DNA from 4 places in the Actinoplanes sp. CA-252034 genome. Region 1 is predicted to be linked to each of the others. Evidence: riboswitches for the same ligand, from Rfam matches in the RefSeq annotation. Region 1 holds a riboswitch; each other region holds the start of a gene.
What was found. A riboswitch is a leader RNA that binds a small molecule or an ion and turns the genes downstream of it on or off. The one in region 1 is predicted to bind cyclic di-AMP.
Positions count from the first base shown of each region.

Region 2: it holds a riboswitch for cyclic di-AMP, as region 1 does, so the genes downstream of both, ACQPZW_RS02035 (coiled-coil domain-containing protein) here and ACQPZW_RS08160 (C40 family peptidase) in region 1, are expected to answer to the same signal.
Region 3: it holds a riboswitch for cyclic di-AMP, as region 1 does, so the genes downstream of both, ACQPZW_RS21030 (C40 family peptidase) here and ACQPZW_RS08160 (C40 family peptidase) in region 1, are expected to answer to the same signal.
Region 4: it holds a riboswitch for cyclic di-AMP, as region 1 does, so the genes downstream of both, ACQPZW_RS31345 (C40 family peptidase) here and ACQPZW_RS08160 (C40 family peptidase) in region 1, are expected to answer to the same signal.

Region 1 is NZ_CP191846.1:1,749,921-1,757,613, forward strand. It holds gene ACQPZW_RS08145 (TVP38/TMEM64 family protein) at 1-468, opposite strand, end outside; gene ACQPZW_RS08150 (type 1 glutamine amidotransferase) at 568-1,281, opposite strand; gene ACQPZW_RS08155 (MurT ligase domain-containing protein) at 1,271-2,491, opposite strand; cyclic di-AMP (ydaO/yuaA leader) riboswitch at 2,887-3,061, shown strand; gene ACQPZW_RS08160 (C40 family peptidase) at 3,068-3,883, shown strand; gene mraZ (division/cell wall cluster transcriptional repressor MraZ) at 4,389-4,820, shown strand; gene rsmH (16S rRNA (cytosine(1402)-N(4))-methyltransferase RsmH) at 5,048-6,139, shown strand; gene ACQPZW_RS08175 (hypothetical protein) at 6,346-6,780, shown strand; gene ACQPZW_RS08180 (penicillin-binding transpeptidase domain-containing protein) at 6,787-7,693, shown strand, end outside.
Region 2 is NZ_CP191846.1:433,317-441,009, reverse strand. It holds gene ACQPZW_RS02055 (TetR/AcrR family transcriptional regulator) at 1-517, opposite strand, end outside; gene ACQPZW_RS02050 (ABC transporter permease) at 705-1,601, shown strand; gene ACQPZW_RS02045 (ABC transporter ATP-binding protein) at 1,594-2,364, shown strand; gene ACQPZW_RS02040 (coiled-coil domain-containing protein) at 2,389-3,360, opposite strand; cyclic di-AMP (ydaO/yuaA leader) riboswitch at 3,421-3,638, opposite strand; cyclic di-AMP (ydaO/yuaA leader) riboswitch at 3,846-3,977, shown strand; gene ACQPZW_RS02035 (coiled-coil domain-containing protein) at 3,983-5,014, shown strand; gene ACQPZW_RS02030 (glycoside hydrolase family 65 protein) at 5,071-7,434, opposite strand; gene ACQPZW_RS02025 (beta-phosphoglucomutase family hydrolase) at 7,458-7,693, opposite strand, start outside.
Region 3 is NZ_CP191846.1:4,628,824-4,636,516, reverse strand. It holds gene ACQPZW_RS21050 (hypothetical protein) at 38-211, shown strand; gene ACQPZW_RS21045 (M28 family peptidase) at 223-1,971, opposite strand; gene ACQPZW_RS21040 (hypothetical protein) at 2,109-2,324, opposite strand; gene ACQPZW_RS21035 (flagellar M-ring protein FliF C-terminal domain-containing protein) at 2,514-3,464, opposite strand; cyclic di-AMP (ydaO/yuaA leader) riboswitch at 3,940-4,118, shown strand; gene ACQPZW_RS21030 (C40 family peptidase) at 4,125-4,700, shown strand; gene ACQPZW_RS21025 (hypothetical protein) at 4,839-5,630, shown strand; gene ACQPZW_RS21020 (hypothetical protein) at 5,705-5,845, opposite strand; gene ACQPZW_RS21015 (phosphatidylglycerol lysyltransferase domain-containing protein) at 5,880-6,422, shown strand; gene ACQPZW_RS21010 (SGNH/GDSL hydrolase family protein) at 6,419-7,108, shown strand; gene ACQPZW_RS21005 (NfeD family protein) at 7,241-7,693, shown strand, end outside.
Region 4 is NZ_CP191846.1:6,772,764-6,780,456, reverse strand. It holds partial or broken gene ACQPZW_RS31350 (heavy metal translocating P-type ATPase) at 1-1,536, shown strand, start outside; gene ACQPZW_RS31345 (C40 family peptidase) at 1,625-2,197, opposite strand; cyclic di-AMP (ydaO/yuaA leader) riboswitch at 2,204-2,330, opposite strand; gene ACQPZW_RS31340 (flagellar M-ring protein FliF C-terminal domain-containing protein) at 2,785-3,984, shown strand; gene ACQPZW_RS31335 (metal-sensitive transcriptional regulator) at 4,000-4,299, opposite strand; gene ACQPZW_RS31330 (alpha/beta fold hydrolase) at 5,068-5,784, shown strand; gene ACQPZW_RS31325 (heavy-metal-associated domain-containing protein) at 5,918-6,196, opposite strand; gene ACQPZW_RS31320 (metal-sensitive transcriptional regulator) at 6,245-6,529, opposite strand; gene ACQPZW_RS31315 (MFS transporter) at 6,707-7,693, shown strand, end outside.

The DNA.
Region 1 (7,693 bases):
GCGGACCAGCAGGACGGCGGCCAGGCCGCGGCGGTTGAGCCAGCCGTCGAGGCGGGCCAGGCGGCTGCCGGCTCGGGCCTGGAGGGCGCCCCGGCCGGCCCATCGGCCCGCGTAGTACGTGGCGACGGCGGCGATCACCGCGGCGGCCAGGGCGGCGGCGCCTCCGGTGACGGCGCCCAGGAGGGCGCCGCAGGTCATCGTGATGAGGGTACGCGGGACCAGCACCGACAGCAGCATGCCGCCGAGGACCGCGACCGCCACGACAGCGCTCGGGCCCATCGCGGACAGTGTCTCGGCGATCTCCCGGAGCGGGAGGAGCGCCGAGACTGCGGCGAGGGCGCCCACACCGACGGCGAGTAGGGCGATCCGGGTGGTACGACGCTTCCACCCGGGGGTGTTGCCGGCTTGCTCAACTGCCTGAGGGTCCGCGGTGTCGGTGCCCCGCGGGGCGATCAGGTTGTCGGTCATGCAGGCCTACCGCCCCAACTGTCGTCGGTTATGGACAAGGTCTCGGGATCGGGTCACGCCGGCTGCCACCGCGAGTGGTGCGGCGTGCAGCCGATCAGGTCAGGCGGGAGCCGCCGCGGCGAGTCGTTCGGACCGGAGCCGGTCGGCCCAAGTGTCGTCGAGAGGGGCAAGCCTATCCGCGCCGGTCGCCCAACGCAGTAGCAGATCGGCTATCGCCGGGTTGCGGGCGAGCGCCGGGCCGTGCGAATACGTGCCGAGGATCTTGCCGGCCCAGGCGCCCTCGGTCTGGCCGTCGTTGCCGATGCCGCCGGTCACCCGGGCGAGTGGCGCGGCGTGGGCGCCCAGATGCGTACGCCCACCGTGGTTCTCGAAGCCGGTGAGCGGCGGCAGGCCGAGCCGTGGGTCGATGTCACCGCGGAGCTCGCCGACCGCCCGGGTCTCGCCCCGGTCGGAGGTGATGTCCAGCAGTCCCAGCCCGGCGCACTTGGCCCCCTTGGCGTAGAACGAGTGACCGAGCAGCTGGTAACCGGCGCAGATGGAGAGGATCGCGGCGCCCTGGGCGACGGCCTGGTGCAGGCCCTGGTCGGCGATGAGGCGCTGGGCGGCCAGAGCCTGCGGGCCGTCCTCGCCGCCGCCGATCAGGTAGATGTCGGCGGTGTGCGGCATCCGCTGGTCGGAGCGGACCTCGTAGGTCTCGGCCGGGATGCCGCGCTCGGCGGCGCGCCGGGCGAGGATCAGCATGTTGCCGCGGTCGCCATAGGTCGAGAGCAGATCGGGGTAGATCCACACGATCCGAAGGGCTTCAGTTGACACGGTCCAACTCCGCTCGGATGTCCTGGAACGCCGTGTAGTTGGCGATCACTTCGAGGCGGCCGGGCGGCACCGACCGCAGCGCCTCGTCGAATGTCTGTACGTGCCGGAACTGCACCTGGTTCACCTGGAGGCGCACGGCCAGGTCGTACGCCCGGTCGCCGGTGATCAGCACGGGCCGGTCGCGCAGCGGGGAGAAGTCGACGTCGTAGAGCCACGACGTGTCGAGCCCGTCGGGGTCGCGCGCGTTGATCGAGAGCAGCGTCGGTGCCTGGTCGGCCATGTCGAAGGCCTCCAGCCAGCTCGCCGGGTTCTTCGCGAGGAGCAGCCGGATGTTGCGGCCGTCCCGGTCGACCTGGGCGTAGCGGCCGGCGATCGACGCGACCCGGGAGAGCCGGGGGAGCGCCTCGATCGGCCGGACCCCGAACTCGGCGGCCACGGCCAGGGCGGTCGCCGCGTTGCCGATGTTGACCTTGCCGGGCAGTTGCAGCTTGACCAGGTGCCAGTCACCTCGCGGGTCGATCACGCCCTCGTCCTCGACGACCCACTGCGGGCGTGGGCGGCGCAGCGGGCAGCCGGTGCACCACCAGTCACCCTGCTGGCGCTCGATCGGGTGGCCGCTCTCCGGGCAGACGAACGAGTCGTCGAGCCATCGCTGGCCGGCGCTGAACCAGGTGATCTGCTGGCTGCCGGACGCGGCCCACACCACCATCGGGTCGTCGGAGTTGGCGACCACCCGGATCTCGGGGTGGCCGGCGAGGGCCGTCTTCCACAACTGCGCCATCATCGCCACCTCCTTCGCCCGGTCGAGCTGGTCGCGGGAGAGGTTGAGCAGCGCCACGACCTTGGGCTTGGTCTGGTCGATGACCTGCGCCAGGTAGTGCTCGTCGACCTCGAGGACCGCGAACGGGGTGTGCCCCTCCTTGGCCAGCGCCGAGGTGTGGCCGGTCGGCATGTTGGCGCCGAACGAGTTGGTGGCGACCCGGCCGAGGACACCGACCGCGGCCGCGGTCAGGCGGGTCGTCGTGGTCTTGCCGTTGGTCCCGGAGACCAGCGCGACGGCACGGCCGACCGCGAGGTGGGTCAGCAGGTCAGGATCGATCTTGAGGCCGATCCAGCCGCCGATCACCGAACCGTCGCCGCGGCCCGCGGCCCTGGAGAGCGCCGCCGCGGTCTTCGACACGGAGGTCGCGACCTTGGCGATGAGAGGCATTCCGTCCGTCACGCCAGCGAGGGTACCGGACTCGAACGTTACGACGCGTTGCCAGACCGTCAAGATCACGATGTGGCCGGTGTTTTCCCCGGTCCGGGCTTTTCGGACGTGTGGCCCGTTAGTGACGGGACTATTTGTGTGTTCTGTTTCACCCGTAACCTTCAACGCAGCGTATCTGCCCCATTACCTTCGGTGGGAGCAATTGTCTCGTGGAGGTAACAAACTGGACACCGACAGATGTGCCAATCACGGAGCGTGACATTCCTCCCGCTGACGATCATGGCCGGACTCGGGTACCAAAGATTCGCCGGACGCATTCCGCTCGCCGGCCGCACCGGATCGGTTCACGCCGAGCCCTGCCCCGGGCCGGACCGGTGCGACACCGCAGTTGAGCCACACAGACAAGGCATTCGGGGCAGGGACGGGGGACCCAATACCGGTCCGTCCGGCGCCGCGGAGGCTCTCCGTGGCTCGCCGGGAGGACCTTGGGGTGAAGCCGCCCACCCGCGGCCGGGCAACCTTCCCGCCCGAACCCGACAGCTAACCTCGCAGGCGTGCCGGAGGGATCTCTTCACCGTGCACGAACACAGTTCGAGCCGGCGCCGCCGCGCGTCCATCGGCACCGGAACCGTCGCACTGTCCCTGGGTCTCTGCCTCTGTGCCGGGCAGTTGATCGCCGCGTCACCCGCGGCGGCCGCCACGACCCCCGCCGTCACCCCGGTCGCCGCCGCTGCGGTGGCACCGAAGGTCACACCCTCGATGTGGTCGGCGGCGAGCACCCGCAGCCTCAAGTGGGGCTCCACCCTCAAGGTCACCGCCAAGGTGATCGACCCCAACACCAAGCAGGTCGCCAAGGGCACCGTGCGGCTCCAGGGCTACAGCAACGGCGCGTGGCGCACCTGGGACACGGAGACCGTCAAGAACGGCGTGGTCTCGCTCACCGCCAAGCCGACCAGCACCGTCTGGGTCCGGACCGTCTTCACCGGGACCGGCTACAACCAGAAGGTCACCAGCAAGGTCAAGGTGACGGTCAAGGCCAGCGGTGCCAAGGTGCTGGCGGAGGCCAAGAAGCACAAGGGCGCGCTGTACAAGTACGGGGCGTCCGGCCCCAAGCGCTTCGACTGCTCGGGCTTCACCAAGTACGTCTACAAGAAGGCGGCCGGTAAGAGCCTGCCTCACAAGGCGAACACGCAGCAGAAGTACGGCAAGTCCGTCGCGAAGGGCAAGAAGCAGGTCGGTGACCTGATCATCTTCCGCAACGGGTCGTACGGCTACCACGCGGGCATCTACGCCGGCAACGGCTACGTCTACGACTCACCCCACACCGGTGCCCGGGTCGGCAAGCACAAGATCTGGAACAAGAACTACGTGGTGCGCCGCCTGGTCGCCTGACCGGTTGCACGGCGGCAGTAAGAAGTGTCGTCTGACCGGTTTGCACAGCGGCAGTAGTAAGTAAGGAATAGCAGCGACGCCCGTGGGGCGTGACCTGAGTCGGGTCACGTCCCACGGGCGTCTCTTGTGTTCGGGCGATGTGGATTCCACTGTGAGCGCCCACTTTCCTCCCCCGGGGTGCCCCACTTCCCTCCACGGGGGACCGGAATCGGGCTTCTGCCGGCATATCGGCGGGCGGTTTCGGCCCTCGCAGGCTCCATGTCGGAAACCAGACCTTGTTGATCATGGTCACGCCCTCCACTCCACCCCACCGCCTGTGAACTGGGATTACGTCCGTGAGAACGGCTCGTGAGGGTTTGCTTTTGGGTTGCAGGTGGAGGGAAGTGGAGTAGAGTGGGGCGCAGTGGCAGGGCGGAGGAGCGACGCCGGACCTGCCGGCCCGAGTTGACAGGCGATCCGCTCCCTCCGCGATGGAGCGGCCGCCACGGCAAAGGGGTGGGGGCCGATGTTCCTCGGCACGCACACCCCCCGCCTGGACGAGAAGGGCCGGCTGATCCTCCCGGCGAAGTTCCGTGACGGGTTGGCGGGAGGTGTCGTGATCACGAAAGGGCAGGAGCGCTGTCTGTACGTGTTCCCGATGCCGGAGTTCCAGCGCATCGCCGGTCAGCTGCGCGAGGCACCGGTCACCAACAAGGCGGCCCGGGCGTACAGCCGGGTCTTCTTCGCGAGTGCCCATGACGAGGTTCCCGACAAGCAGGGCAGGGTGACGATTCCTGCCCATTTGCGGGAGTATGCCAGTCTTGGTCGCGATCTCGTGGTGATCGGTGCGAGCACCCGGGTCGAGATCTGGGACAAGCAGTCCTGGGATGAGTACCTCTCGGCGAGCGAGGAAGAGTTCGCCGACATCGAGGAGGGGGTGCTGCCCGGCGGACTGTAGGCGTGGCACTCGGACGGCCGGCTGGTTCGGCCCGGACGCCACTGCCGCCGTACTGCGAGATCTCCAGCCGCTCCCGCTCCTGGCGCCTCTTCCCCGGCGCCAGGCGCGTGTCCGGAGCCGGTTCGCCGGCGCGGGACATGAGCGGATGGGGATCTGGCGGTATGGACGGGCGACCGGGCCGAGCGGCAACGGGACAACGAACGAGTGGGACGCGAGCGGGCACGGCAATGGGGGTCGACATGGGGGAGCCGCGAGGCACGCACGTGCCGGTGTTGCTCGAGCGCTGTCTCGAGCTGCTCGATCCCGCCCTCACGTTGCCGGGCGCTGTTCACGTCGACTTCACGCTCGGTCTGGGCGGGCACGCCGAGGCGGTCCTCGAGCGGTATCCGGAGGTGGTCCTGGTCGGACTCGACCGGGACACCGAGGCCCTGGCGCATGCCCGGCACCGGCTGATCCGTTTCGGTGACCGCGTGCACCTGGTCCACGCCGTCTACGACGAGCTGCCACGGGTTCTCGACGAGCTGGGGATCCCGGCGATCCACAGTGGGCTCTTCGACCTCGGGGTCTCCTCGTTGCAGCTGGACGAGGCGGATCGCGGTTTCGCGTATGCGCAGGACGCGCCCTTGGACATGCGGATGGACCAGTCCCGCGGGATGACCGCGGAGGAGGTCGTCAACACGTACGAGCCGGGTGATCTTGTTCGCGTTTTGCGGCAGTACGGCGAGGAGAAGTTCGCGCCGCGGATCGTCTCGTCGCTCGTGCGGGAGCGGGCGAAGTCACGGATCACCTCCACGGCGCGGTTGGCCGAGCTGGTGAAGGACGCCATTCCGGCCGCCGCGCGGCGAACGGGTGGAAATCCCGCAAAAAGGACATTTCAGGCACTACGCATTGAGGTGAACAGGGAGTTGGAGGCGCTCGAGGGAGCGGTTCCGGCGGCTTTGGACGCGTTGGCGCCACGTGGGCGCCTTGTGGTGATGAGTTATCAATCGTTGGAGGACAGGATCGTCAAGCGCGAGCTCGCCGCGAGGTCGCGCAGCACCGGGCCGGTCGACCTTCCGGTCGAGCTCCCGGGCACCGGTCCGAGCCTGAGGCTGCTGACCCGCGGGTCGGAGCTGCCCAGCGAGGCTGAGGTGGCGGCGAACCCGAGGGCGGCCTCGGTGAAACTGCGCGCGGTGGAGCGGATCGACGAGCAGGAGCAGGCGAGCAGGTTCGAGAAGGCGTTCGGCGCCGGCCGCGAGCGGCCCCGAATGTCTACAACGCGTGGGGGACGAGGGCGGATACGCCCGGGGGCGAATGTAGAGGGGGAGGGACGAGCATGAGCGAGCGATCCGAAGCGCCGCGGTCGGGGGGCCGATCGGCGCAGCCGCGCACCACGCGCCGGAGCAGCCGCGATGCCGAGACCACGAGGGGCGGCGCTCGGGGGACGCGCCGTTCCGAACCGGCCGACACGCGCCGGTCAGGGATCCGGAGCCGGGGGGCTCAGGATGCGGCACCGGTCGATGGCGCGACCGCGCTGTCGATCGAGGTGACGGGGGATCCGGCGCCGATCCCGGGTCGTCTGCGCCTCTGGGTGGCGCCGCCGATCCCGGTCCGGGCGCCGCGCGCCGCCTTCGCCACGGCGATCATCGCCGTGGTGCTGGTCGGTGTGGTCGGCATCCTGCTGATCAACACGGCGACCGTGGAGCAGTCGTTCCGGCTGGACGCGCTCCGCAACGAGAAGACCACGCTGGACCAGCGGCAGCACGACCTGCAGCGGCAGATCGTCGATGCGTCCGGTCCGGGCAAGCTGCACGCCGCCGCGAAGCGACTGGGCCTGGTCCAGGCCGAGAAGCCGGCGGTCGTCTGGCTGCCGAACGGCGAGATCGTCGGGATGCCGGTGCCCGGCAAGGGCCCGACGGCGCCGACCACCGACGACGGGCTGCGCGAGGACCTCACGCCGTCCGCCGCGGCCGGGCGGTAGGCCCGCATGTCGCCGCGAGCCGACGACGAGACACCGCGCCGGGGCACTTCGCCCCGGCGCGGTTCGTCGCGTGACCTGCCGGGCGAGGAGCCCGAGGAGACCCCACGCGACAACCGGCGCGGCCGCTCCAGCATCGGGGAGGCACGTGCCTACACCCCGCGCGGGCGGACCGTGGCCGAGCGCGGCCGGACGCCCCGTGAGAGCGGCCGCAACGCCGACCCCTTCCGGCCGGCGCTGCAGGTCCTCGACGGCGGCGAGGGTGGCCAGCGGAGCCGGGCGCGCGGCCGCACCACCGAGCCGCCGCCCCAGCGCGAGCAGCCCAAGCCCCGGGAGCAGGCCAAGCCCCGGGAGCAGGCCAAGCCCCGGGAGCAGCTCAAGCCCCGGGCGAAGGCGCGGGAGCAGGAGAAGCCGCGGGAAAGGGTCCGGACGCGCGAGCCGGAGCGGCCCCGGAAGAAGGCGCCGGAGCGCCGGAGGCCGGTCCCGGCGGAGCCGCCGAAGCTCGCCAGCAGCACCCGGCGGCTGCGGCTCGGCACCGTCCTGGCGCTCTCGCTCTTCGTCACCATCGGCGTGCGCCTGGTGGTGCTGCAGGTCGCCACCTCCCCGGCGGAGGCGGCCAGCCTGCTGGAGCTGCGCGAGAACAGGCTGAGCAGCGTCAAGCTGCCGGCGCCGCGCGGCAGCATCCTGGACCGCAACGGCAACGTCCTGGCGCACAGCGTGGAGGCGCGGTACGTCTACGCCGACCCGGAGAACGCGGGCCTGCGAAGGAGCATCCCCGCCACGGCCGCGAAGCTGGCGCCCCTGCTGGGTGTCCCGCAGTCCGAGCTGGCCGCGAACATGCAGCGCAAGCAGGTGCTCGGGCAGTGGACGAAGTTCCGCTACCTGGACCGCGGCGTGGACCTGGGGGTCGCCGAGC
Region 2 (7,693 bases), 1.3 Mb from region 1:
CCAGCCGCCAGTAGAGGGGCCCGATGATCAGGTCGACGGCCACGTCCGGGTCGGTGCCGGCGGGCAGCTCGCCCCGGGCCACCGCCTGGCCGATCAGCTTCTCGCCGACGGCCTGCTGGTGGGTCCGCAGGGCACGCTGGAGCGTCTCCGCGATCTGCGGGTTACGGGCCGCCTCGGCCATCAGGTCCGGGATGATCTGGGAGGCCACCCGGTGCTGGAGGGCCGTGCTGACGATCATCAGGAGCAACGAGAGGTCGCCGGAGAAACTCCCGGTGTCGGGAAGTGGAACTTTTCGTTCCGCGACATCGGAGATTATCTCCATTACCATTTCGAGCTTGTTGCTCCATCGACGGTAGATGGCCGTCTTGCCGACACCGGCACGACGGGCAACCGCCTCGATGGACAGCCGGCCGTAACCGACCTCTGCCAGCTCTTTCATGACCGCGTTGCGAATCGCCACGGTGATGTCGCCTCGGAGCACCGCCGCTCCGGCAGGTGCGCGCTTTATCGTCGCCACCCGGTCACTATAGCGCTACGACGTAACGGTTGCGTTCCGCCGTTTGGTCAGCTACCGTCACAGCCGCGTCGATACGAACCCGTTCCATCGACGCGGTGGAGGGCCTGTCATGCTGCATGCTGTGTCCTCGCACCAGGCATCGGATCCCGCCGCGCCCCAAGGGCCGACCAGATCGGAGCACCACCCCATGACAGAGACGGCGGTCGCCTCGGCCGACGCCGGCCTCTCCCTCAAGGAGCTGGCCCGGCGCAACGGCTTGAGCGCTTCCGGGCGGCTTCCCAGCCTCTCGGAGTACTCGCGGACCCTCTGGGCGTACCGGCACTTCATCCGCGCACACGCCAGCGCGAAGATCACGTCCTCGCTGGGCAACACCAAGCTCGGCGCGGTCTGGCAGGTGCTCACACCGATCATCAACGCCGCGGTCTACTACGTGATCTTCGGTCTGGTCCTGGGCGGTCACCAGGAGATGCCGAACTTCATCGCGTACCTCTGCATCGGTGTGTTCGTCTTCCAGTTCACCCAGTCGGTGGTCCAGACCGGCGCCAACGCGATCACCGGCAACCTCGGCCTGATCCGCGCGCTGCACTTCCCGCGCGCCAGCCTGCCGCTGTCCGCCGCGCTGGTCGAGATCCGCAACTTCATCGTGGCGCTCTTCGTCCTGATGGGGATCGTGTTGATCACCGGCGAGCCGATCACCTTCCAGTGGCTGCTCCTGGCGCCCCTGCTGCTCCTGCAGTCGATCTTCAACCTCGGGCTGGGCCTGTTCATGGCCCGCTTCGGCTCCAAGGTCCGCGACGTCAGGCAGCTGATCCCGTTCGTCATGCGCTTCTGGCTGTACGGCTCGGCCGTGCTCTACCCGGTCACCAAGTTCGGGGAAGTGCTGAGCGGCTGGCAGCTCCAGGTCGTGGAGGCCAACCCGCTGCTCGTCTTCATCGAGCTGGCGCGGCACGCGCTGCTCGAGGAGGCGGTGCTCGCCAACACCCCCACCGTCCTGTGGATCGAGGCGACCATCTGGAGCCTGGTCGTCGGCATCCTCGGTTACCTGTACTTCTGGCGTGGAGAGAAGGGCTACGGCCGTGGCTGACAACGAGCGCATCCCCACCGTCATCGCCGACGAGGCCCACATCGTCTACAAGATCCACCAGGCCGGTTCGGTCAGCTCCAGCCCGCTCGCCAGCTTCAAGCGCCTCACCACCCGCTCCAAGAACGCGAACGTCCGTGAGGTGCACGCGGTCAAGGGTGTGAGCTTCATCGCCTACAAGGGCGAGGCGATCGGCCTGATCGGCACCAACGGCTCGGGCAAGTCGACCCTGCTGCGCGCGGTGGCCGGGCTGCTGCCCGTCTCCAGCGGCGCCATCTACGCCTCCGGGCAGCCGTCGCTGCTCGGTGTCAACGCGGCCCTGATGAACGAGCTGCCCGGCGACCGCAACGTCGAGCTGGGCTGCCTCGCGATGGGCATGTCGCCGGCCGAGGTGCAGGCGAAACGGGACGAGATCATCGAGTTCTCCGGCATCAACGACAAGGGCGACTTCTCGACCCTGCCGATGCGGACGTACTCCTCGGGCATGTCGGCCCGGCTCCGGTTCTCCATCGCCGCCGCGAAGAAGCACGACGTGCTGCTCATCGACGAGGCACTGGCCACCGGTGACGCGAAATTCCGCAAGCGCAGCGAGGCACGGGTCCGGGAGCTGCGCCAGGAGGCCGGCACGGTGTTCCTGGTCAGCCACAGCGAGCAGTCGATCCGGGACACCTGCGAGCGCTGCATCTGGCTGGAGGCCGGCGAGATCCGGGCGGACGGCTCGACCTCCGAGGTGATGAAGGAGTACGAGGCCTTCTCCCGCAGGTAGGCCCCGTACCCCTCGTGTGCCGCGCTAGTTGACCGACAGATGCACGTGGTTGGTGTGGTCGCTGGACGGGTCGCCACCCGCCCCGCTGTACGACTTCCAGCCACTGCTCGGTAGCCAGATCCGGCGGTACCAGATCACGTAGAGCACGTTCAGATCGTCGGCGTTGTTGATGAAGTAGTTCGCCAGGTTGTCGCCGTACGTCTTGTCGCCCCCGGTGGCGTCGCCGCCGAAGGTGCCCTTCTCGGCGGAGAAGTCACAGGCCCGGCCCTTGGGGTGCTCGCCGCTGTTCTGCGTGCGCCAGCACTTGGTGAACCGGGTGAACCCGTCGGCGCGGGCCTCCTTGTAGGCGTGCAGCAGCGTCGAGGTGACGCAGCCGCCCGTCCCGGTCGGGTCGGTCTGGTTGCAACCGCTGCCGCTCGGGCCCGGCGCCGCGTCGGCGCTGTCGCCGCCGTCGGACGACGATCCGGCGTCGTTGCCCTGGTTCGCGGCTTTCAGAGCGGCCTCGGCCTGCTGCTTCTGCTTCGCCATGACGGTGACCTGCTTCTGCTGGTCCTTGATGGCGATGTCGAGGGCGTCCTTGGCCTTCTGCTGAGTATCCCGGGTGGTCTTCAGGTCCTGGATCGCCCGGTTCTGGTCGGCGGCCACGATCGCCAGCGTCTCGGCCCGGCCCAGGAAGCCCTCGGCCGAGTCGGAGGTGAGCAGCGCCGCCATCGGCCCGCCACGGCCCGCGGTGTACGCCTGGGTGGCGAGCAGGTCGAGCCGGTCCTGCTGGGGTCCCAGGTCGGCGTCCATCCGCTTGAGGTCGGCGGTCAGCTTGGCCTGCTGCTCCTTGGACGTCTTGAGCTTGGCCTTGGCCTCCACGAACCCCTTGGAGGCCTTCTCGAGTTTGTCGATCAGTGACGCGGAGCCACCCTCGCCGTCGTCACCGGAGTCGCCGGGAGCGGCGAGCAGCCGGGGGCCGCGGTGGCCGGCGTCGGGGCGACGGCCAGTCCGCACGCGGCGATGAGCAGCGCCAGCAACGCCGCTATTCGCCGCGCAGTGTTCTGCTGCACAGGCATTTCCTTCCGTCGGCCGCCGACCGGGTTAGCTGACGGGTTCGGGACGAAGGAGATCCCTACCGCTGGGTGGCGGATTCACCCCAGGGATGCGACCTATTCACGACCGACCTGGAGCTTCGCTTTCGGCAGGTCCACGACGATGCTCTCCACCATCGCGAATAGGTTGCACAGTGGTTCCCCGGCTCGCCATTGACGGCGATTAGGCGGCGGCTCCCGTGCGGGAACCGCACCGACCATACCCACTCGATCGACAGATCGACAGTTATCGCACGCCCCGCAATTGCGTCGACACAGGCCGTGACTGCAATTACGGAAGGTCGTTGCGAGGTGACACTTTTGACCGTTCCCAGGGTCTGATCCACGGCGATATCTCGGGTAAACTGGCCGCCGGTCCTGCCAGGACGGCACCGCCCCCGAGTTGCCGGCAGGCCACCGCCCAATCGTCGAAAGGCGAGCCGGGGAACCAGGTCACTGGGGTGTATCCGCAGTTTGCGGTAGGGATTGCTTCCGTCCCGAACCCGTCAGCTAACTCGGTCGGCGGTGACACGGAAGGAATGTTGATGACCGCAAGTCCCCGCCGGTGGCTGATACTTGCCCTGGCGCCGCTGGTGGCTGTCGTGATGCTCGCGGCACCCTCGTCTCCGGCCTCGGCCGAGCCCGGCGGCCCCTCGTCCACTGCTCAAGAGCAGGAGCAGGACGGAAACGACAAGAACGCGATTCTCTCGGATGTGATCGAGAACACCAACCGTCGTTACGTGTCCGCCAAGGCGGCGGTCGAGAAGTCGATGAAGGCCCAGGCTCAGCTCGCCAACCAGATCAAGCAGGCCGAGGGCCGGCGGGACGTGCTGATCCCCGAGGTCGACAAGATCGCCAAAGAGCAGTACATGACGGGCAACCTGAGCTCGATCGGCTACCTGCTGAACGCGAACTCCTCGGGCGACTTCCTGGAGAAGGCCGTCTCCCTCGAGGAGATCAACCGGCTGCACGACGCCAAGCTGCGCGAACTCAACGAGGCGCTCCGGACCATCACCGAGAGCAAGGCCCGGCTCGACGCCGAGGTGAAGCAGCAGCAGCAGGACGCCGCCGCGATGAAGAAGCAGAAGGACGCCGCGACCGACGCGCTGGCCCTGGTCGGCGGCAAGGGTGTCACCAACGGTTTGGTGGTCGCCGACTCGCCCGAGGCCGCTCCGGCGCCCCGCAACTCCAGCGGTGGCTTCTCGGCCGAGGGCTGCACCGAGAAGGACCCGACCACGAACGGCTGCGTCACCAAGCGCACGCTGCACATGTACAAGGAAACCAAGAAGGCCGGCTTCAGCAACTTCGTCGGATGCCACCGCGACGGTGGGCCGTTCGAGCACCCCAAGGGCCGCGCCTGCGACTGGTCGCTGCAGAAGTCGGGGTTCTCGACGTTCGACACCGACAAGGAGTTCAGGTACGGCAACAACCTGATGGCGTTCCTGGTGCGTAACGCCGACGCGCTGGGCATCTACTACGTCATCTGGAACAAGAAGATCTGGTTCCCGGCGAACGGCTGGAGCAACTACCACGGGGTCAGTGACCACACCGACCACGTGCACGTATCGATGCTCTGAGCCCCGGCGCAACGAAACGGCCCCCGTCCTCGCGGACGGGGGCCGTTCTCCGTAGGTCAGTGCAGCGAGCGCCGCACCGGTGCCCGGCCGTGCGGCTGGGCCGGCGCCGGACCGGCCGGAACCGCCGCCGGGATCGGCATCGTCACCGGACGGACCTGGGTGACCTCCAACTCCTTGCCGTGGTGCAGCAGCGTGAGCCGGGCCTGGCCGCCGCCGTTGCGCAGCGAGTAGGTGACGTCGTCCGAGGTCACGCTCACCCGCAGTCGCAGACCACGCCAGAGCAGCGAGAACTCCAGGTGGTTGATCCGGCTGGGCAGGCGCGGGGCGAACGACAGCTGACCGTTGAAGTCCCGCATACCACCGAGCCCGGCGACCAGCGACATCCACGTGCCCGCCAGAGATGCCACGTGCACCCCGTCCCGGGCGTTCTGGTGCAGGTCGTGCAGGTCCATCAGGGCGGCCTCGCCCAGGTAGTCGTGCGCGAGCTCCAGGTGCCCGGTCTCGGCCGCCATCACGGCCTGGACACAGGCGGAGAGCGACGAGTCCCGTACGGTCCGGGCGTCGTAGTAGGCGAAGTTGCGTGCCTTCTCCTCCGGCGTGAACGCGTCGCCCCGGATGTACATCGCCATGACCAGGTCGGCCTGCTTGATCACCTGCTTGCGGTACAGGTCGAAGTACGGGTAGTTGAGCAGTAGCGGGTACCCCTCCGGCGGGGTGTTCTCGAAGTCCCACTCCTGGAGCCGGGTGAAGCCCTCGCACTGCTGATGGACACCGAGCTCCTTGTCGTACGGGATGTGCACGGCCGCCGCCGCGTCCCGCCAGGAGGCCGTCTCCTCGTCGTCGACCCCGAACCGCCGGGCCAGGTCCGGGTGGCGCTTGCAGGCCTCGACCGCGGTCATCAGGTTCTGCTGGGCCATCAGGTTGGTGTAGATGTTGTCGTTGACCACGGCGGTGTACTCGTCGGGCCCGGTCACGCCGTCGATGTGGAACCGGCCGTGCCGGTCGTGGTGGCCCAGCGACCGCCACAGCCGTGCCGTCTCCACCAGCAGCTCCAGGCCGACCTCACGCTCGAAGTCGTAGTCGCCGGTGGCCTGCACGTAACGGCGGACGGCGTCGGCGATGTCGGCGGCGATGTGGAAGCCCGCGGTGCCGGCCGGCCAGTACCCGGAGCACTCCTGCCCGCGGATGGTCCGCCACGGGAACGCGGCGCCCTGCAGGCCGAGCGTCTGTGCCCGCTCCCGGGCCAGGTCCAGGGTCGAGTGCCGCCAGCGCAGCACGTCGGCCGCCGCGGAGGGCTGGGTGTAGGTCAGAGCGGGCAGTACGAACGTTTCAGCGTCCCAGAAGGTGTGGCCGTCGTACCCCGGCCCGGTGAGGCCCTTGGAACCGATCGGGCGCTGCTCGGCCCGCGCGCCGGCCTGCAGCGTGTGGAACAGCCCGAAACGGACCGCCTGCTGCACCTCCGAGTCGCCCTCGACCTTGACGTCCGAATGGTCCCAGAACGCGTCGAGGTAGTCCTTCTGCTGCTGGACCAGGCCCTCCCAGCCGTCCAGGCGGGCGCTGGCGAGGGCCGCACCGACCTGGTCACGCAGACCGGGCAGCGAGCGCATGCTGGACCAGCCGTACGCCGCCAGCTTGACCACCCGCAGCTTCTGCCCCGGCTCCAGCCGGCAGGCGACCGTGGTGCGCAGCCAGTCCGGGTGGCCCTCGGTGGTGATGGCGTGCCGGCCCGGCGTCTCCACCAGGTGCTCCATGGCCGCGGCCATCCGCAGGTCACTGGCCTTGGTGCGGTGCACGAGGATGCCGCCGGTGGGCTGCTCCAGCATCTCCTCGGCCTGTAGCGGGCGGTCCAGCACCGCCGCGACCCGCGGGTCCTTGCTCATCGGCGGCAACTGCTCATTGGCCACCAGCTCGGACTGGAGGATCAGCCGGGTGGACGCGTCCAGCGGCTCCACCTCGTAGAGGAAGGCCACCACGGCGCGCTGGGTGAACGACACCAGCCGCACGGTCCGCACCCGGATGCCCTGGCCGGCCGGCGACACCCACTCGACGACCCGTTCCAGCGTGCCGGCCCGCAGGTCGAGGCAGCGCTCGTGGGAGCGCAGCTCGCCATAGCGCACGTCGAACGGCTCGTCGTCGACGAGCAGGCGCATCAGCTTGGCGTTCGTGACGTTGACCATGGTCTGGCCGGACTCGGGGAAGCCGTATCCCGCCTCGGCGTGCGGCAGCGGCCGCAACTCGTAGAACGAGTTCAGGTAGCTGCCCGGCAGGCCGTGCGGCTCGCCCTCGTCCAGGTTTCCGCGTATCCCGATGTGGCCGTTGGAGAGCGCGAACACCGACTCGGACTGGGCCAGCAGGTCCAGATCGAGCCGGGTCTCCCGGATGTGCCAAGGGTCGACGGGGTAAGCCCGTTCACGGATCACGGTCGTGCCTCTCGTAACCGATTTCAGAGGAGGTCTTTTAGATCTTTCACCACGACGTCGGCGCCATGTTCCCGCAGCGCCTCAGCCTGGTCCACCCGGTCCACACCGATCACGATGCCGAAACCGCCGGCCCGTCCGGCAGCCACGCCCGCCTGCGCGTCCTCGTAGACCGCACAGTTCGCCGGGTCGACGCCGAGCAGCTCGGCGCCTTTGAGGAAGGTGTCCGGCGCGGGCTTGCCGGGCAGACCCAGCTCACGCG
Region 3 (7,693 bases), 2.9 Mb from region 1:
CGGGAGCAGGCGCTCCAGGGCCTGGTGGAGCGCGCTGATGCGTACCCCATCGGTCTTCGGCGGTGTGGCAGACCGCGATCGCCGCCTGCAGCACATCGGGCCCGGGCGGACCGCCCGCCTCGCGGTCGGGGCGATCACCGCGATGCTCTTCGTCTGGGTCGCCGCCCGGCGCGCCGGGTTCGCCGGGCGGCGGACCCGGCGCGCCGGATGAGGGATCCGGGGTCAGGCGACGGTCAGGGCGGTGTCGTCGATGACGAAGGACGTCTTCAGCGACGAGTCCTCGGTCCCGGTGAAGCCGACGGTGACGGTCTGCCCGGCGAAGGCGGCCAGATCATAGGAGCGCAGGGTGTACGCGCCGGCGTTGAGGTTGGAGAACGTCTGCAACGTGGTGGTGCCGACTTTCACGGTCAGCTTGTCGTACTGGGTGGTGGAGGTCGTCTCCGAGGTGACGATCTTCAGGTAGAAGGTCAGCCGGTAGGAGCCGCACCCGGCGGGAAGGGTCACCGACTGGGTCAGCGTGTCGGTACGGGTCGAGCCGTAGCCACCGAGCTTCGCGTCCCGGGTGCCGGTCCTCGGCGCCGCGTCACCGGTGTTCGCTCCGATGACACCGGTCGTGGCCGTCCACGGTGTCGTGCCGCTCTCGAAACCGGCGTTGCCGAGCTTCTGACCGGCGCCGGCGCATCCGCCGGTCGAGTCGACAGTCAACGTGTACGACGCGCTGCGTGTCGCCGTGCCCGTTCCGGTGACCGTGATCGTGTAGGCGCCGGGCGTGGTGGCCGTGGTGCTCGCCAGAGTCATGGTCGAGGTCCCACCGGACGTGACCGACGCCGGGCTGAAGGTCACCGAGACCCCGGCGGGTGCACCCGAGCTGGTCAGGGTGACGGTCTGCGCGCTGCCGGAGGTGGTGGCGGTGCTCACGGTGGCCGTGGCCGACGAGCCCGGAGTCACCGCGCCGGTGCCCGGGCTGAGCGACAGGGAGAAGTCGTTGCCCGTCGGCGTGCCGGTGGTGAGGTTCCACGCGGCGTACAACTCGGCGTTGGCCCAGCGGCCCAGCGAGGTCGTGTTGACGTTCGACGGGTACGAGTCGCACGCCCTGTGGTAGCAGGGATCGTAGGCCTGCCCGGCGGTGCCGCCCCACTTGGTCACCTGGGCGCTGGTCTTGGTGTAGCTCGCTCCGGTGGAGTTGATCGACGACGGGATGCCGGCGTTGCGGAACGAGCCGTCGTCGCTGCAGCACTCGGTCGACGTCTCGGTGGGCACGTTGATCGAGGTGAAGTACTCGCGCAGCTTCACGGCGACGGCGTCGGTGCCGGTCACGAAGTAACCGCCGTTGGTGGAGGCGATCATGTCGAACGTGCCGTACGCCTTGATCGCGCTCTTCTGGGCCGTGGTCAGCGAGTTGACGTAGAACTTGGAGCCGATCAGCCCCTGCTCCTCACCGGCCCACCATCCGAACCGGAGGTGGTTGGCCATGGTCGGCCTGTTCGCGGCCAGCTGGAGTGCGGCTTCGAGCAGGGTGGCCGTACCCGAGCCGTCGTCGTTGATGCCCGGACCCGCCGACACGCTGTCGGAGTGTGCCCCGAACATGTAGGTGTTGGCGGTGTCGCCGCCGGGCCAGTCGGCGATGATGTTCTTCGCCGAGCCGGCGCAGGTGGTGCAGGTCTGCACGGTGACGGTGTAGCCGGCCGCCTGCAGCTTCTGCTGCAGATAGGTCGTCGTCGCGGTGTGGCCGGCCGTGCCGGTGGCCCGGTTGCCGCCGTTGCCGGTGGCGAAGGTCTGCAGCTGCTGCAGGTGGGCGTTGACGTTGGCGACGTCCACGGTGGGCGCGGCGGCCAGTGTTGCGGCGGCGAGCGCCGGCCGGGTCGTGCCGGGCGATCGCGTTCCGGCCGAGGCGGGCAGGGCGCCGAGCGCCAGCGTCACCACGGCGAGGACAGCTACGGCAGGTCTTGCCGTCACCGTTCTGAGGTTCATGGGGGGCTTCCTAGGGTCGAGACCGATTCTTGGCTGGCCGTAGGAGAACAGCGATGCGGCACCCACCACAAGATATCGAAACCCCTATATCTCGTGGTGGGGCTCAGGCTTGCGGGTCGAGGCGTCAGAGGAGGCCGTCAGGGCGGCCACCCGGACCGCGACGTGTAGAACAGCTCGGACCGATTGACCACCAGACCGACCGTGATCAGCAGCGCCTCGGTGGGCAGGATCCCGAGCGGCCGCACCAACTGCCGTGGCCGCCACTCCCGCCGCCAGGCCAGCACGGTGCCGGCCGCACAGAGGATCACCCCGAGCCCCGCCACGAGGATGAGGGGTATGCCGGTCAGGGGCATGGTCTCTCATCTCGTCGACGGCGCCGGTGATGACGCCGATCTGCGCCGCCGTCGATGAGAGACCGGTGAGAGACGGTCCCGTCGACACGAGACGCCGAGCCGGGCTCTACGACGGATCACGGCACACCCGCCGCCCCGACCCGAACCACCGACCGGCCACGGCGGAGACGGCGACCGCACCCGGTAGTGCTACGAGGCCGGGCCGATCCAGCCTCGCAGATGCTGCGCGGCCCGGGCCGGATCAACCGGCATGATCGCGCGTTGCTGTTCCCGGCCGCGGTCGGGTGCCGCGGCGATCGGCACGGTGGCGGCCGGAACCGGTGGGCGGTGGTGGTACAGCTCGGCTCGTAGCAACCCGTGCCGGTCCGCTGCCGCCGAGGCCGCCGCTGCCCGGGCGCGCCGCCGCCGGACGGCCACCAGCATGCCCCCGATCAGCAGGATCAGAGCGGCGACGACGAGCGCCGTTCGTGGCCCGGCGTGCGACGCGGCACCGGACTGCGCAACGGCACTGTCGGCGGGGGTGGCCGTACCGGATCGCAACGGCATGGCGGTGACCGTCAGCTGGTCGCCGCGACTGACGTCGATACCGGCGGCGACGCCGATCAGCTCCCGGACCTGAGCCAGGTCGACGTTCGCCGCGGCGGCATCGTCGATGAGGACGGCGACGCTCAGTCTGACGATGTCGCCGGGTGCCTCGCGGCGGGTCTCGTGCAGCTCGTCGAGTGCGTTGACACGCGACGCGCTGCTGCTCCGATACCGGGCGGCGCCGCTGTCGCCGGTGTAGGAGCGCTCGCTGACCCGCTCGGACAGGGCACCGGCGGACGCATCACGGGTGTAGGTGGTGCTGGATGTCGTGACCTGGTCGAGGTCGAGCTCGACGTTGGTGGCGACCGTCGACCGGCCGGGGCCGAGCACGGTGTCCAGCATGCGTTGCAGGGCGCTGTCCAGCCGGTCCTGGAAGGCGGTGGTGGCGGCATCGGCTGTGAGTCCCGCCCGGATGTCGGCGGCGGCCGCCGAGACGGTGTGACCGCTCACGGCCGCGGCCGCGGGCGTGGCGCCGGCACTCACGCCGCCGGCGAGGGTCAGCGCCACCAGCGCGGCGACCGGCCCGGCTGCGTGCCCGCTGCGGGGACGGGTCATCAACGTGTCTCCTCACGGTTGCCGTCCGGCGTCGGCGCGGCTCCATCGCCGGCCGGTGCGGTCGATCGGGTCTGCCTCATCGTTCGGCGGGACGGCGGGGTGAGACATCCGCAGGTTGCGGGTCGGTTGCCCTACGGGGCGGTGCCGCCCGACTGGTCGGCCATTCCGGCGCGGCGGATCGGGCGACCACTGTCGAGACTACGCAGAGCGACCGGCCACATTTCGCCGTGTTCCCCTTCACAGATCCACACCACCACCGTGTGATCACACATGAGCGGGGCGTTTCGACAAACCTCGCAACGGGCGTCCAAAACGGACACGATCCCGGGCGTACGTCACGGTGCGTGATCGAGGAGGCGGGCCGGTACCGCCGCGGGCCGGGCTATCAAGGAGAGGCGGCGGGCACCTGCCCGCCGGTCGTGTCGACCTGGACCACGCCGAGCCCTGCCCCGGTCCGACGGCACGAGCCCGCATGACGAGTCATGAGGCGATCGGGGGCAGGGACGGGGGAACCATTCATCGGTCCTCGACCGGCACGCCGTTCGCGGCGGTCCGGGACGTGAGGGCCTCGGGGTGAAGCCGCCAGCGTGCGGCCGGGCAATCCTTCGCGCCCGAACCCGACAGCTAACCTCGCAGGCGTGCCGGAGGGATTCCTTCACCGTGCGCGTAAGTACCCTGAGCCGGCCCACCCGTACCGTGGGAACCGGCACTCTCGCCCTGTCCGTGGGTCTCGGTCTGCTCACCGGCGGGCTCGGCACTCCACAGTCGGTCTCCGCCGCCCCGCAGGTGGCGACCGTCGCCGCCGTCCAGACGTTGCCGCAGACCACCCTGGCGGTGAGCCTGTCCACCGTCACCACCACCTCGGCAGCCGCCAAGTCGAAGCTTGCCGGCAACCGGGTCGTGAGCGAGGCGGCCCGGCACAAGGGCAAGAAGTACAAGTTCGGCGCCGCCGGGCCCAAGCGGTTCGACTGCTCCGGTTTCACGATGTACGTCTACAAGAAGGCAGCCGGCAAGAAGCTGCCGCACAAGGCCAATCTGCAGCAGCGGTACGGCAAGGCGGTGGCGAAGTCGAAGGCCCGCGTGGGTGACCTGATCATCATCCGCAAGGGCACGCGCGGCACGCACGCCGGCATCTACGCCGGCGGCGGCAAGATGTGGTCGGCGCCGCGGACCGGGAAGACCGTCTCCAAGCAGAAGATCTGGAGCAAGAGCTACGTCGTCCGGCGTCTGGTCTGAGCCACCGGCACCCCGTTGCACATGGCCGCGGCGTCCGCACCCGTCTTCGTGGGGTGCGGGCGCCGCGGTGATCACGGCGGCACCGAGCGGGAGAACGCCACCGCGGCCGGGACGGGAGCGGCTGACTAGAGTGTGGCGGTGACGCTGCTGTTGAAGCTCGTTCTCGCTCCGCTGCTGGTGGTGGGGTCGTCGCTGGCGGGCCGCCGGTGGGGCGATCGGGTGACGGGTGTGCTGGTGGCGTTCCCGATCGTGGCCGGTCCGATCCTGCTGATCATCTCGGTGGAGCACGGTGTGGCGTTCGGCGCCCGGGCGGCCGCGGCTTCACTGCTGGGCCTGGTGTCGCTGGCGGTCTTCGCGGTCGTCTTCGCCTACGCCGGCCGCCGATGGCGGTGGCCGGGCGCATTGGCAGTGGCCTGGCTGGCGACCGGGCTCGCCGACATCGTGCTCGCCGGCCAGAGTCTGGCGGCGGGTTGGGCACTGCTGCTGGTGATGGCGACGATCTGGGCCGGACGGCGGCTGGTCGCGGTCATCGATGAGGGCCCGTCCAGCGCCGGTACGGTGCGGTCACCGTGGTGGGATCTACCGGGGCGCGCGGTGGCGACGGCTGCGCTCGTGCTGTTCGTGACGGGAATCGCGGCCACGGCGGGGCCGGTGGTGACGGGCATCCTGGCACCCTTCCCGATCGCGACGAGTGTGGTGGCCGGATTCGTGCACGCCCAGCAGGGCGCGCCGGCGGTGATCCGGACGATGGCGGGGGTGCTGCACGGGCTGGCCGGGTTCGCGGTGTTCTGTTTCCTGATCTCGGTGTTGCTCGTTCCGGCCGGTGTCGGCCTCGCGTTCGTGGTGGCGGTCGCCGGGGTGCTGGTGTCCCAGGCTGCTCTGGTGCTCGCCCGCGGGAGACGTCCTGCCGTCGGTGGGCCGGCACGGTGACCTGGCAGAGGCAGGATCGTCCACCGGCCCCGCCGCTACCCGCCGGGCCGTGACACGAGCCGGCCAGGGTCCGCTCAGTGCCGGGCGGGCCGGCGCACCACGGACATCCAGGCGGTGTCGCCGGAGGCCAGGGGCACGCTGACGCGGTGGTCGTCGACCTCGTAGGCGTCGGCGATGCTGTTGGCGGTGCTGGTGGCCGTACGCCAGGAATTCAAAGCTCTTCCCGGGCCGCGCAGCCGATGGCGCGCGGTGACCGCGCTCACCGGATTCGCCGGCGCCGGCTTTCTTCTCGGCCTGTTCGAGATCGCCGTCCGGGCCGACCATCTGATCGGCACGCCCGGTGTCCGGGCCTGGGTCGCACACGCCGCGCTCGGCCTGATCGGCATCACCGGGCCGGTGCGGTTCGCCCGGCCGTGGGCCGCCGACACGGTCAGCTACACCACCGGCACGTTCGGGCTGCTGGCGGTGCTGGCCGCGGTGGTGCTGCTCGTGCGGCCGGGTGAGCCGCGGCCGGCACGCAGCTCGGTCTTCGCCCGCGCCGAGCAGCTGGGCGCCGGGCCGGTGCTGCGCCTGTGGCACCGCTTGTTGCGGCTGTTCTCGCGGGTGTGGCAGATCGAGTCGCTGTACCGGGCGAACGCCAAGCTCCTTCCCCTGTGGCAACCTCGGTATCTGTGCTTCCCCACCGCCCGGGATCTGCCGCGCATCGCCGTCGCGGCGCTGACCGCGGAGGCGTTCCTGCCCGCCCGCCGCGCGACCGACCCGACCGCCGCGCTCGCTCTCACCACGTCTTGATCCTGCGGCGGGTCGCGGTGGCGACCCTGCTGTTGCTGGGCGCGTGCACCGCACCGGAGCCGGCCCCGGGGCCGCGGGAGCCGGTGGTGGTCACCCTGGGCGACTCCGTCCCGGCCGGCACCGGATGCGAATGTGTGCCGTTCCCCGATCGGTACGCGGGACTGCTGTCACCGGGCGCCGCATCGGTCAATCTGGCCGAGCCCGGCTTCACCGCGGCTGACGTGCGGGAACAGGTCGGCACGACCGACGTCCGCGACGAGATCAGGTCGGCGACCCTGGTGGTCGTGATGGCCGGCGCCAACGACATGGCCGAGGCGTTCGACGCCGGTGAGGACTATCCGGAGACGGCACGGGCCGTGCGGAGCACCGTGTCGTCGATCGTCGACACGGTGCACGGTGAACACGACGGCCCGGTCGACGTCCTGGTACTGGGCTACTGGAACGTGGTCCGCGACGGCGCGGTGGGGCTGGACACGTACGGCGCGGAGGGGCTCGAGGAGGCGAAGCGGGCCACCCGGTACTGCAACGACGCGCTCCGGGAGGCCGCCGAACGCAGTGGGGCGACCTATCTCGACACGTCGGCGGCGTTCGCGAGCGACCCCACCGGCTTCCTCGGCCCGGACGGCGACCATCCGAACGCGGCCGGCCACGAGGCGATCGCCGCCCTGCTGTACGACCACCGATGACCCCCTTTTTGCACGGGTCACCCGACTTCGTAGGTGTCGCCCAACGGATCGATGACAATCTCGTGACGGTTTCGGAATTCGGTCGGCGGAGGATCGGTGGCAGATTGCCTGTGGCCGTGTCACTATCGATTCATGGATGTTCTGCTGTGGATTATCGCCGCCGTTGCGCTGGCCACGGCGGAAATCTTCACGACGACCCTTTTCCTTCTGATGTTCTCCGCCGGGGCGCTGGCCGCCGCGGCGGCGGCCGGGCTGGGCGCGCCCGTGCCCGTGCAGGGCGGCGTCTTCGTGGTGATCTCGGCACTGACGCTGGTGGCCGTCCGCCCGGCGTTGCGTCGTCACCTGGGCGGCGATGACGTGGTCCGCATGGGCACGGCGACGATGCGGGGCGCCTCCGCCGTCGTGGTCGAACAGGTCGACGCCGAGCACGGCATGGTGCGGGTGGACGGCGAGTTGTGGCAGGCGCGTGCCGTCGACGGTGGCGATGTCCACGCTCTCGACGAGCGGGTCCGAATCGTCGACGTCAGTGACGGCACCGTTCTGGTGTGGCGTGACGATCTGCCCGGTGTCGACGGCCCGCGTATT
Region 4 (7,693 bases), 5.0 Mb from region 1:
CTGCTGGAACTCGGCGCCAAGGACGTCGCGGTGCTACGCGACGGCATCGAACGGCGCATTCCGGTCACCGACCTGGCGGTGGGGGACCGGTTCGTGGTGCGGCCGGGCGAGAAGATCGCCACCGACGGTGTCATCGAGGACGGCACCTCGGCCGTGGACGCGAGCATGCTGACCGGCGAGTCCGTACCGGTCGAGGTCGGCCCCGGCGATCCGGTGGTCGGCGCGACCGTCAACGCCGGCGGCCGGCTGGTCGTGCGTGCTACCCGGATCGGTGCCGACACGCAGCTCGCGCAGATGGCGAAACTGGTCGAGCAGGCCCAGACCGGCAAGGCCGCCGTCCAGCGGCTCGCCGACCGGATCTCCGGCGTGTTCGTGCCGATCGTGATCGGCCTCGCCGTCGCCACGCTCGGCTGGTGGGTGGGCACCGGCTCCGGCTGGACAGCCGCGTTCACCGCCGCCGTCGCCGTACTGATCATCGCCTGCCCCTGCGCGCTCGGCCTGGCCACCCCAACGGCACTGCTGGTCGGCACCGGGCGCGGCGCGCAGCTCGGCATCCTGATCAAAGGCCCCGAAGTCCTCGAGTCGACCCGGACCGTGGACACCGTCGTGCTGGACAAGACCGGCACCGTCACCACCGGCCGGATGAGCCTGGTCGACGTCGTTCCCGCCGACGGCGTCGACCGCGAGCGGCTGCTGCGCCTGGCCGGGGCGGTCGAGGCCGCCTCCGAGCACCCGATCGCCCAGGCAATCGCCGCCGCAGCAGCTGACAGCGCGCCGCTGCCGCAGGTGACCGGATTCGCCAACACCGAAGGCCTCGGTGTCACCGGCACCGTCGACGGCCACACCGTGCACGTCGGCCGCCCGGTACTGCTGCGCCAGGCCGGTCTGATGGTGCCCGCCGACGTCGAGCAGGCCGTCGATGCCGCTCACGCGGCGGGGCAGACCGCCGTGGTCGCGGGCTGGGACGGTCAGGCCCGTGGTGTGCTGGCCGTCGCCGACACCGTCAAGGCGACCAGCCGGGCCGCTGTCGCCCAGCTGCGGGCGCTGGGTCTGTCGCCGGTGCTGCTCACCGGCGACAACGAGACCGTCGCCCGGGCCGTGGCCGGACAGGTCGGCATCGACGAGGTGATCGCCGAAGTCCTGCCGGCCGGCAAGGTCGACGTCGTCAAGCGGCTGCAGGAACAGGGCAAGGTCGTGGCGATGGTCGGTGACGGCGTCAACGACGCCGCCGCCCTGGCCCAGGCCGACCTCGGGCTGGCCATGGGCACCGGCACCGACGCCGCGATCGAGGCCTCCGACCTGACCCTGGTCCGCGGCGACCTGATGGCCGCCGCCGACGCGATCCGCCTGTCCCGGCGCACCCTGCGCATCATCAAGAGCAACCTGTTCTGGGCCTTCGCCTACAACGTCGCCGCCCTGCCCCTGGCCGCGGCCGGGCTGCTCAACCCGATGATCGCCGGCGCGGCGATGGCGTTCAGCTCGGTGTTCGTCGTCGCCAACAGCCTGCGGCTGCGCCGCTTCACCAGCATCACGAAGGACAGTGCCGCCTGCACCTCCGCCAAGGACGGGTGCAGGCGGCACTGTGTTATGCCCGGAGGAGTGCGCGGTCGGTTGGGGAGCCGACTCAGACCAGGCGCCGGACCACGTAGTTTTTGCTCCAGATTTTCTGCTTGGTGACCGTCTTGCCGGTTCGCGGCGCGGCCCACATCTTGCCGCCACCGGCGTAGATGCCGGCGTGCGTGCCCTTCGTCCCCGTACGGATGACGATCAGGTCACCCGCGCGGGCCTTGGACTTCGCGACGGCCTTACCGTACCGCTGCTGCAGGTGGGCCTTGTGCGGCAGCTTCTTGCCCGCGGCCTTCTTGTAGACGTACATCGTGTAGCCGGAGCAGTCGAACCGCTTGGGGCCGGACGCGCCGAACTTGTACTTCTTGCCCTTGTGCTTCGCCGCTTCGGTCATGACCCGGTTCGCGGCCGCCTTGGACTTGGCGGCCTGGGACGCCGCCGCCTTGACGGTGATGCCGGTCTGGCTGAACGCCACGCTGGTCTGCGAGGACACCTGTGTGGTGGCGACCGTCGCGGCGGAGGCGGACTGTGGTGTGCCGAGCCCGCCGGTCAGAAGACCGAGACCCACGGACAGGGCGAGAGCGCCGACTTCCAGGGTACGGGCGGGCCGGCTCAGGGTGCTTACGCGCACGGTGAAGGAATCCCTCCGGCACGCCTGCGAGGTTAGCTGTCGGATTCGGGCGCGAAGGTTGCCCGGCCGCACGCTGGCGGCTTCACCCCAAGGTCCTCATGTCCCGGTCGCCGCGGTGCGGCGTGCCGGTCGAAGACCGCTCGTGGTTCCCCCGTCCCTGCCCCCGAATGCCTCATGACTCGTCATGCGGGTTGTGCCGCCGGACCGGGGCAGGGCTCGGCGTGGTCCAGGTCGGCACGACCGGCGAGCCTGTGCTCGCCGCCCCTCCTTGATAGCCCAGTCGGCGCCGATCCCAGCTCCCGGAGGTAATCACACTCAGTGACTGGCGTGCCGAGACGTGTCCGATTGGAAGACCGATGCGAGGTTTGTCGACACGGGCTGCTCATGCATGGTGAACCGAGAGTGGTTTTGATCTGTGAAAGGGAACACTCGATCTCGTACGTGGTAGCTGGGGGTGGCACCGGCAGTGTTCCCCGGTTCGTCGCGTCCGACGCGACTGCCGGTCGGTTCATTGTGGCCGACCGTCCGACGCTCGTCGCCCGAACCGATGGCCATCCCTGAAGCAGGGGTCACGGTGTGAATGCCCGATGGTGTCCGTTGCGGCGACGACCGCACCCAAGACGGTCGGTGCGCCGATGCAACCGAGCCGCAACCACCGGACCTTTCAACCAGCCGTGCCGTCGAGCGATGAGGCAGACCCCATCAACCGCATCGCCCGACCACGAAGTCTCACCCATCACGGCGGTCGATCGGCGTTCAAAAACTGTGAGAGGCAGGCTGTGAGAAATCGCTCCGTCCCGTCTGCCCTGGGCACGGGCACGTCGCCCCGCGGCGGGCGTGCCGGGAGGCTGATCGTCGCGCTCGTGGCGCTGACCCTGGCCGGAGGCGCGAGTTTCGGCGCCGCGCCCGCATACGCGGCCACCATGGCGCAGCGACAGGCGACCGCGGGTGGCTACACCGTTTCGCCGGCCACCGGCGGCTTCACCCGGGCGGTGCTCGCCGCTGATGCCACCACCGCGGCCTTCCAGGACCGCTTGGGCGGCGCTTTGCAGCACATGCTGGACACTGTGCTCGGCCCCGGCCGCTCAACGGTCACCACCAACGTCGAACTCGACCTCGACCAGGTCGCGACCTCCCGCACCACCTACCAGCAGGATCCGTCCGCCGGTGCCCTGTCCGAACGGATCAGCGAGCGCTCCTACATCGGCGACAACGGCGGCACCCGGTACGACAGCAGCAGCGCGTCGCGCGTCAACGCCCTCGACGAACTGCACGAGACCCGCCGGGAAGCCCCCGGCGACATCATCAGACTGAGCGTCGCCGTCCTCGTCGATGAAGCCGCCGCGGCGAACCTCGACCTGGCTCAGGTCCGTGAACTCATCGCCGTAGCCGCCGGTGTTGATGCCGGCCGCGGCGACCGGGTGACGGTTGCCGCCATGCCCATGCGCACCGCTACAGCCACTCCCACCGACAACGCCGTCGCGCAGCCCGGCACCGCATCCCCTGCCGCGCTAAGGACGGCACTCATCGCCGCGGTTCTGATCCTGTTGACCTGTGCCGCGCTGCTGGCCCTCCGCAAGCAACGGCGCCGGGCCGCGGCGGCCTCGGCGGCAGCCGACCGGCGAGAGCTGCTCCGTGCCCAACTGCACATCCAGCGCACTCCGGTCCCGGCTGCGGCAATCGCTACTGCACTCGACGAGGACAGACGACAGCAACGGGCGGTCGAGTCGGTCGACCCGGCGCAGACCGCGCAGCAGCTGCGAGAATGGATCGACCCCGGCCGGTAAGAACAGGCGGCCGGCTCAGGACTTCACGAGGCGGGCGATCGCCGCGCTCGCCTCCTTGATCTTTGCGTCCACGTCGCCCTCCGCCGCGGCGTGGACCACGCAGTGCTTCAGATGATCCTCGAGCAGGCCGACGGCTACCGCGTGCAGGGCGCTCTTGGCGGCTGAGATCTGGGTCAGGATGTCGATGCAGTAGGTGTCCTCGTCGACCATCCGCTGCAATCCGCGGATCTGCCCCTCGACCCGCTTCAGCCGGGCCATCAGCGCCTGTTTCTCTGCCGAATACCCGTGCGGACCGGCCGGTTTTGCCTCACTCATGCCGTGCAAGATACCCGGCACCGGTATCAGCCGGTGCGGCTGCGGACGCGTCCCGGCAGTCGCCGTGCCCGCTGCAGTGGCCTGCGGTCACCGAGCCCGCGATGTCGTAACCTGGCCCGGTGACCCGATCCCACCAGCCGGCAGCCCCGTGGCTGCTGCGCTGGCTGCTGGTCGTGATCACCCTGGCCGGTGTCGGGCTCGTGCAAAGCGCACACTGCGCCGACGGACCGACCGGCGCACACCATGCGGGGCATTCGGCTACCGCAGGGCATCACCACGGCGTTTCGGATCACGGCGTTGCGGCAAGTGGGCAGCACGTTACGGCAGCCCGGACGGCAGACACCACAGCCGGGCACTGCGAGGTCAGCGCCCCCGTCGCCGAACCCGCCGTGCGAGCCGGCGCCGTCGCGCTTCCGGCGATGACCGCCTGCGCCGACACCAGCGCACCCCACACGGCGGTGCCACCGATCGCATCCCGGGCACCCGCCGTCACCCTGACCCAACTCGGTGTAAGCCGCATATAGGACACCGCGCACGCATACGCATCCCGGCATCGCCGGATGTGCGCTCGTGCCTGCCCGGGGCCCGGCAAAGCCGGCCGTCACGCCCCGCCCGGCGGTGGTGTCCACCTGTTCCCTGCGCGGAAAGCCGAACCTTCGTGAACCTTCACGCCCTCCCCGCTGCCCTGCTCACCCATCAGCGCCAGCGCCAGTCCCAGTCGCATCGCTCGACCGGCGGCCGCCACCTGCCGGACGCGGGGGCGCTGCCGTGACCGAGACCCTGCCGCCGCTGCGCACCACCCACCCGTTCGATGCTGCCGGGGGACGGTGGTGCTTCGACCTGTGGGACGGGACCGGCCGGCCAGTCGTCTTCATCCCCGCGGTGTTGTTCGACCGGACGTGCTGGTGGCCGACCGCAGCCGACCTGCGCCCGTACGCCACCGTCGTCGCCGTCGACCTGCCCGGACATGGCGGTTCGCCTGGCCGGGACCGTTACGAACCCGACGACCTCGTCGACGATCTGGCCATGCTCGTCGACAGCCTGCAACTGCGGCGCGCACCGGTGATCGTCGGGCACGGCCCGTCAGCGACGCTGGCGGCCCTGTTCGCGGCACGCTACGCCACCCACGCCGTGGTAGCCGTCGACCCGATCCCCGCCACAGGCCTGTGCGCCGACGTCGACACCTATCTGCGCGGCCTGCAGCTCACCGAGATCCCCGAGCAATACCGCGGCCTGCTGCAAACCTCGCATGACCCGCGCCTGCTGGCCGCCTACGCGACCGGCCTGCGGCACCGCCGCCCGGCGACCGCCACGATCGGCGTCACCCCTACCCGGCTCGCCGTGCACAGCCGGCCACCGTCCGAGCCCGAGACGGATCCGCAAGCCGCCGACACGTGGCGACAGGAGGTCTACGACGTCCCGGGCAGATTCGCGTCCCTCGCCGCCGCCCGCAGGTTCATCACCGACCTGCGGACACTGCTGTGAAGCGGCACTGGGTGGCGTACCGAACTGGTCGCCTTCGTACAACGCCGCTGACAAGCGGAAATGAGGACGTCCCTTGGCGGGAGAGCGGACGGCGTGCCCTCCCGCCAAAGCTGCACTGACGCCTTCCCTTCGGTCAGTGCACCAGCTGATAGCCGGCTGCGGCGACGGCCGCAGCCACGCTGTCATCGTCGAGCGCCGCGGCGCTGGTCACCGTGACCGCGCCGGTGGCGACGTCGACGCTGACGTCACGCACGCCGGGAACATCGGTGAGTTGCTTACTGACCCGGCCGGCGCAGCCGCCGCAGGTCATCCCGGCGACCTGGTACACCGTCCGGGTGTCGTCCGGCGCCGTCGCCGGCTCGGTGGCCGGGGTCGTGGTGGCGCAGGCGCAAGCGGTGTCGCTGCCGCACATCGGCTTCTCCTTGCTGTCGTGTGACTGGTACTGAGCTGGGGGAGCAGGTCACGCCCGCACCAGGCGGGCGATGGCGTCGGAGGCTTCCTTCAGCTTCGCGTCGGCGTCCGGTCCGCCGTCGCGGGCCGCGCCGACGACGCAGTGCGCGAGGTGATCGTCGAGCAGCCCGAGTGCCACGGTCTGCAGAGCCTTGGTCGCGGCGGACACCTGCGTGAGGATGTCGATGCAGTACGTCTCGTCGTCGACCATGCGCTGCAGGCCACGGACCTGACCCTCGATCCGGCGCAGCCGCTTCAGATAGTCGTCCTTGTCCGTGATGTAGCCGTGAGCCATGACCCGGCTCCCTCCAGCAGTTGCTACCGTACCCCCCTAGGGTATCTCGGTAAAGCGGCACGTCCAACGCTGTGACGCGGAAGTCAATCGACGCACACCCTTGACCGCATATACCCCCCGGGGTAACAATGACGCCGGAAAGCAGATACCCCCTGGGGGTACCAAGGAGGTTCGGTCATGTCCCGCAGTCCGCACCGGTGGTGGGCGCTCGCGCTCATCGCCCTCGCCCAGTTCATGGTCATCATGGACACCTCGATCATCGGCGTCGCCCTGCCGAAGATGCAGAACGACCTCGGCTTCACCCCGAGCAATCTGTCCTGGGTCTTCAACGCCTACGTCGTCGCCTTCGGCGGCCTGCTGCTGCTCGGCGGACGCCTGTCCGACCTGTACGGCGCCCGTCGCATCTTCGCCACCGGCTGGGCGATCCTGCTCGCCGGCTCCGCCGCCGCCGGCCTGGCCGGCACCGTCGAACTCGAGCTCGCCGCCCGCGCCGTACAGGGCGCAGGATCCGCACTGATCGCCCCGTCCGCACTGACCCTGCTGATGATGCTGTTCGGTAACCGGCCCGCCGAACTCACCAAGGCCCTCGCCCTGTACGGGGCGGCCGCACCGGCCGGCGGCACCGCCGGAGTGTTCCTCGGCGGCGTCATCACCGAATACGTCAGCTGGCCGTGGGTGTTCTACCTCAACATCCCGATCGCCGTCCTCGCTTTGATCGCCACCCCGGCGCTCATGCCCGCCGGCGGCAACCGCCCCGGCTCCCTCGACCTGGCCGGCGCTCTCACCGTCACCGGCGGCCTGGCCGCCGCCGTCTACGCGATCGTCCGCGCCCCGCAGGCCGGCTGGAACTCCGCCTCGACCTGGCTCACGCTGGCCGGATCGGCGGTCCTGCTTGCCGCGTTCCTGATCATCCAAGCGCGTCGCCGTCAGCCGCTGATGCGGCTGGGTATCTTCACCAGCCGGAACCTGACGGCGGCGAACCTCGCCCAGTTACTGCTCGGCGCGGCGTGGATCCCGATGTGGTTCTTCCTCAACCTGTACCTGCAGCAGGTCCTCGGCTTCAGCGCGTTCCCCAGCGGCGCGGCGCTGCTGCCGATGACCGTTCTCATCATGGTCGGCATGATCGTCCTCGCCCCACGGGTCATCGGACGATTCGGCACCAAG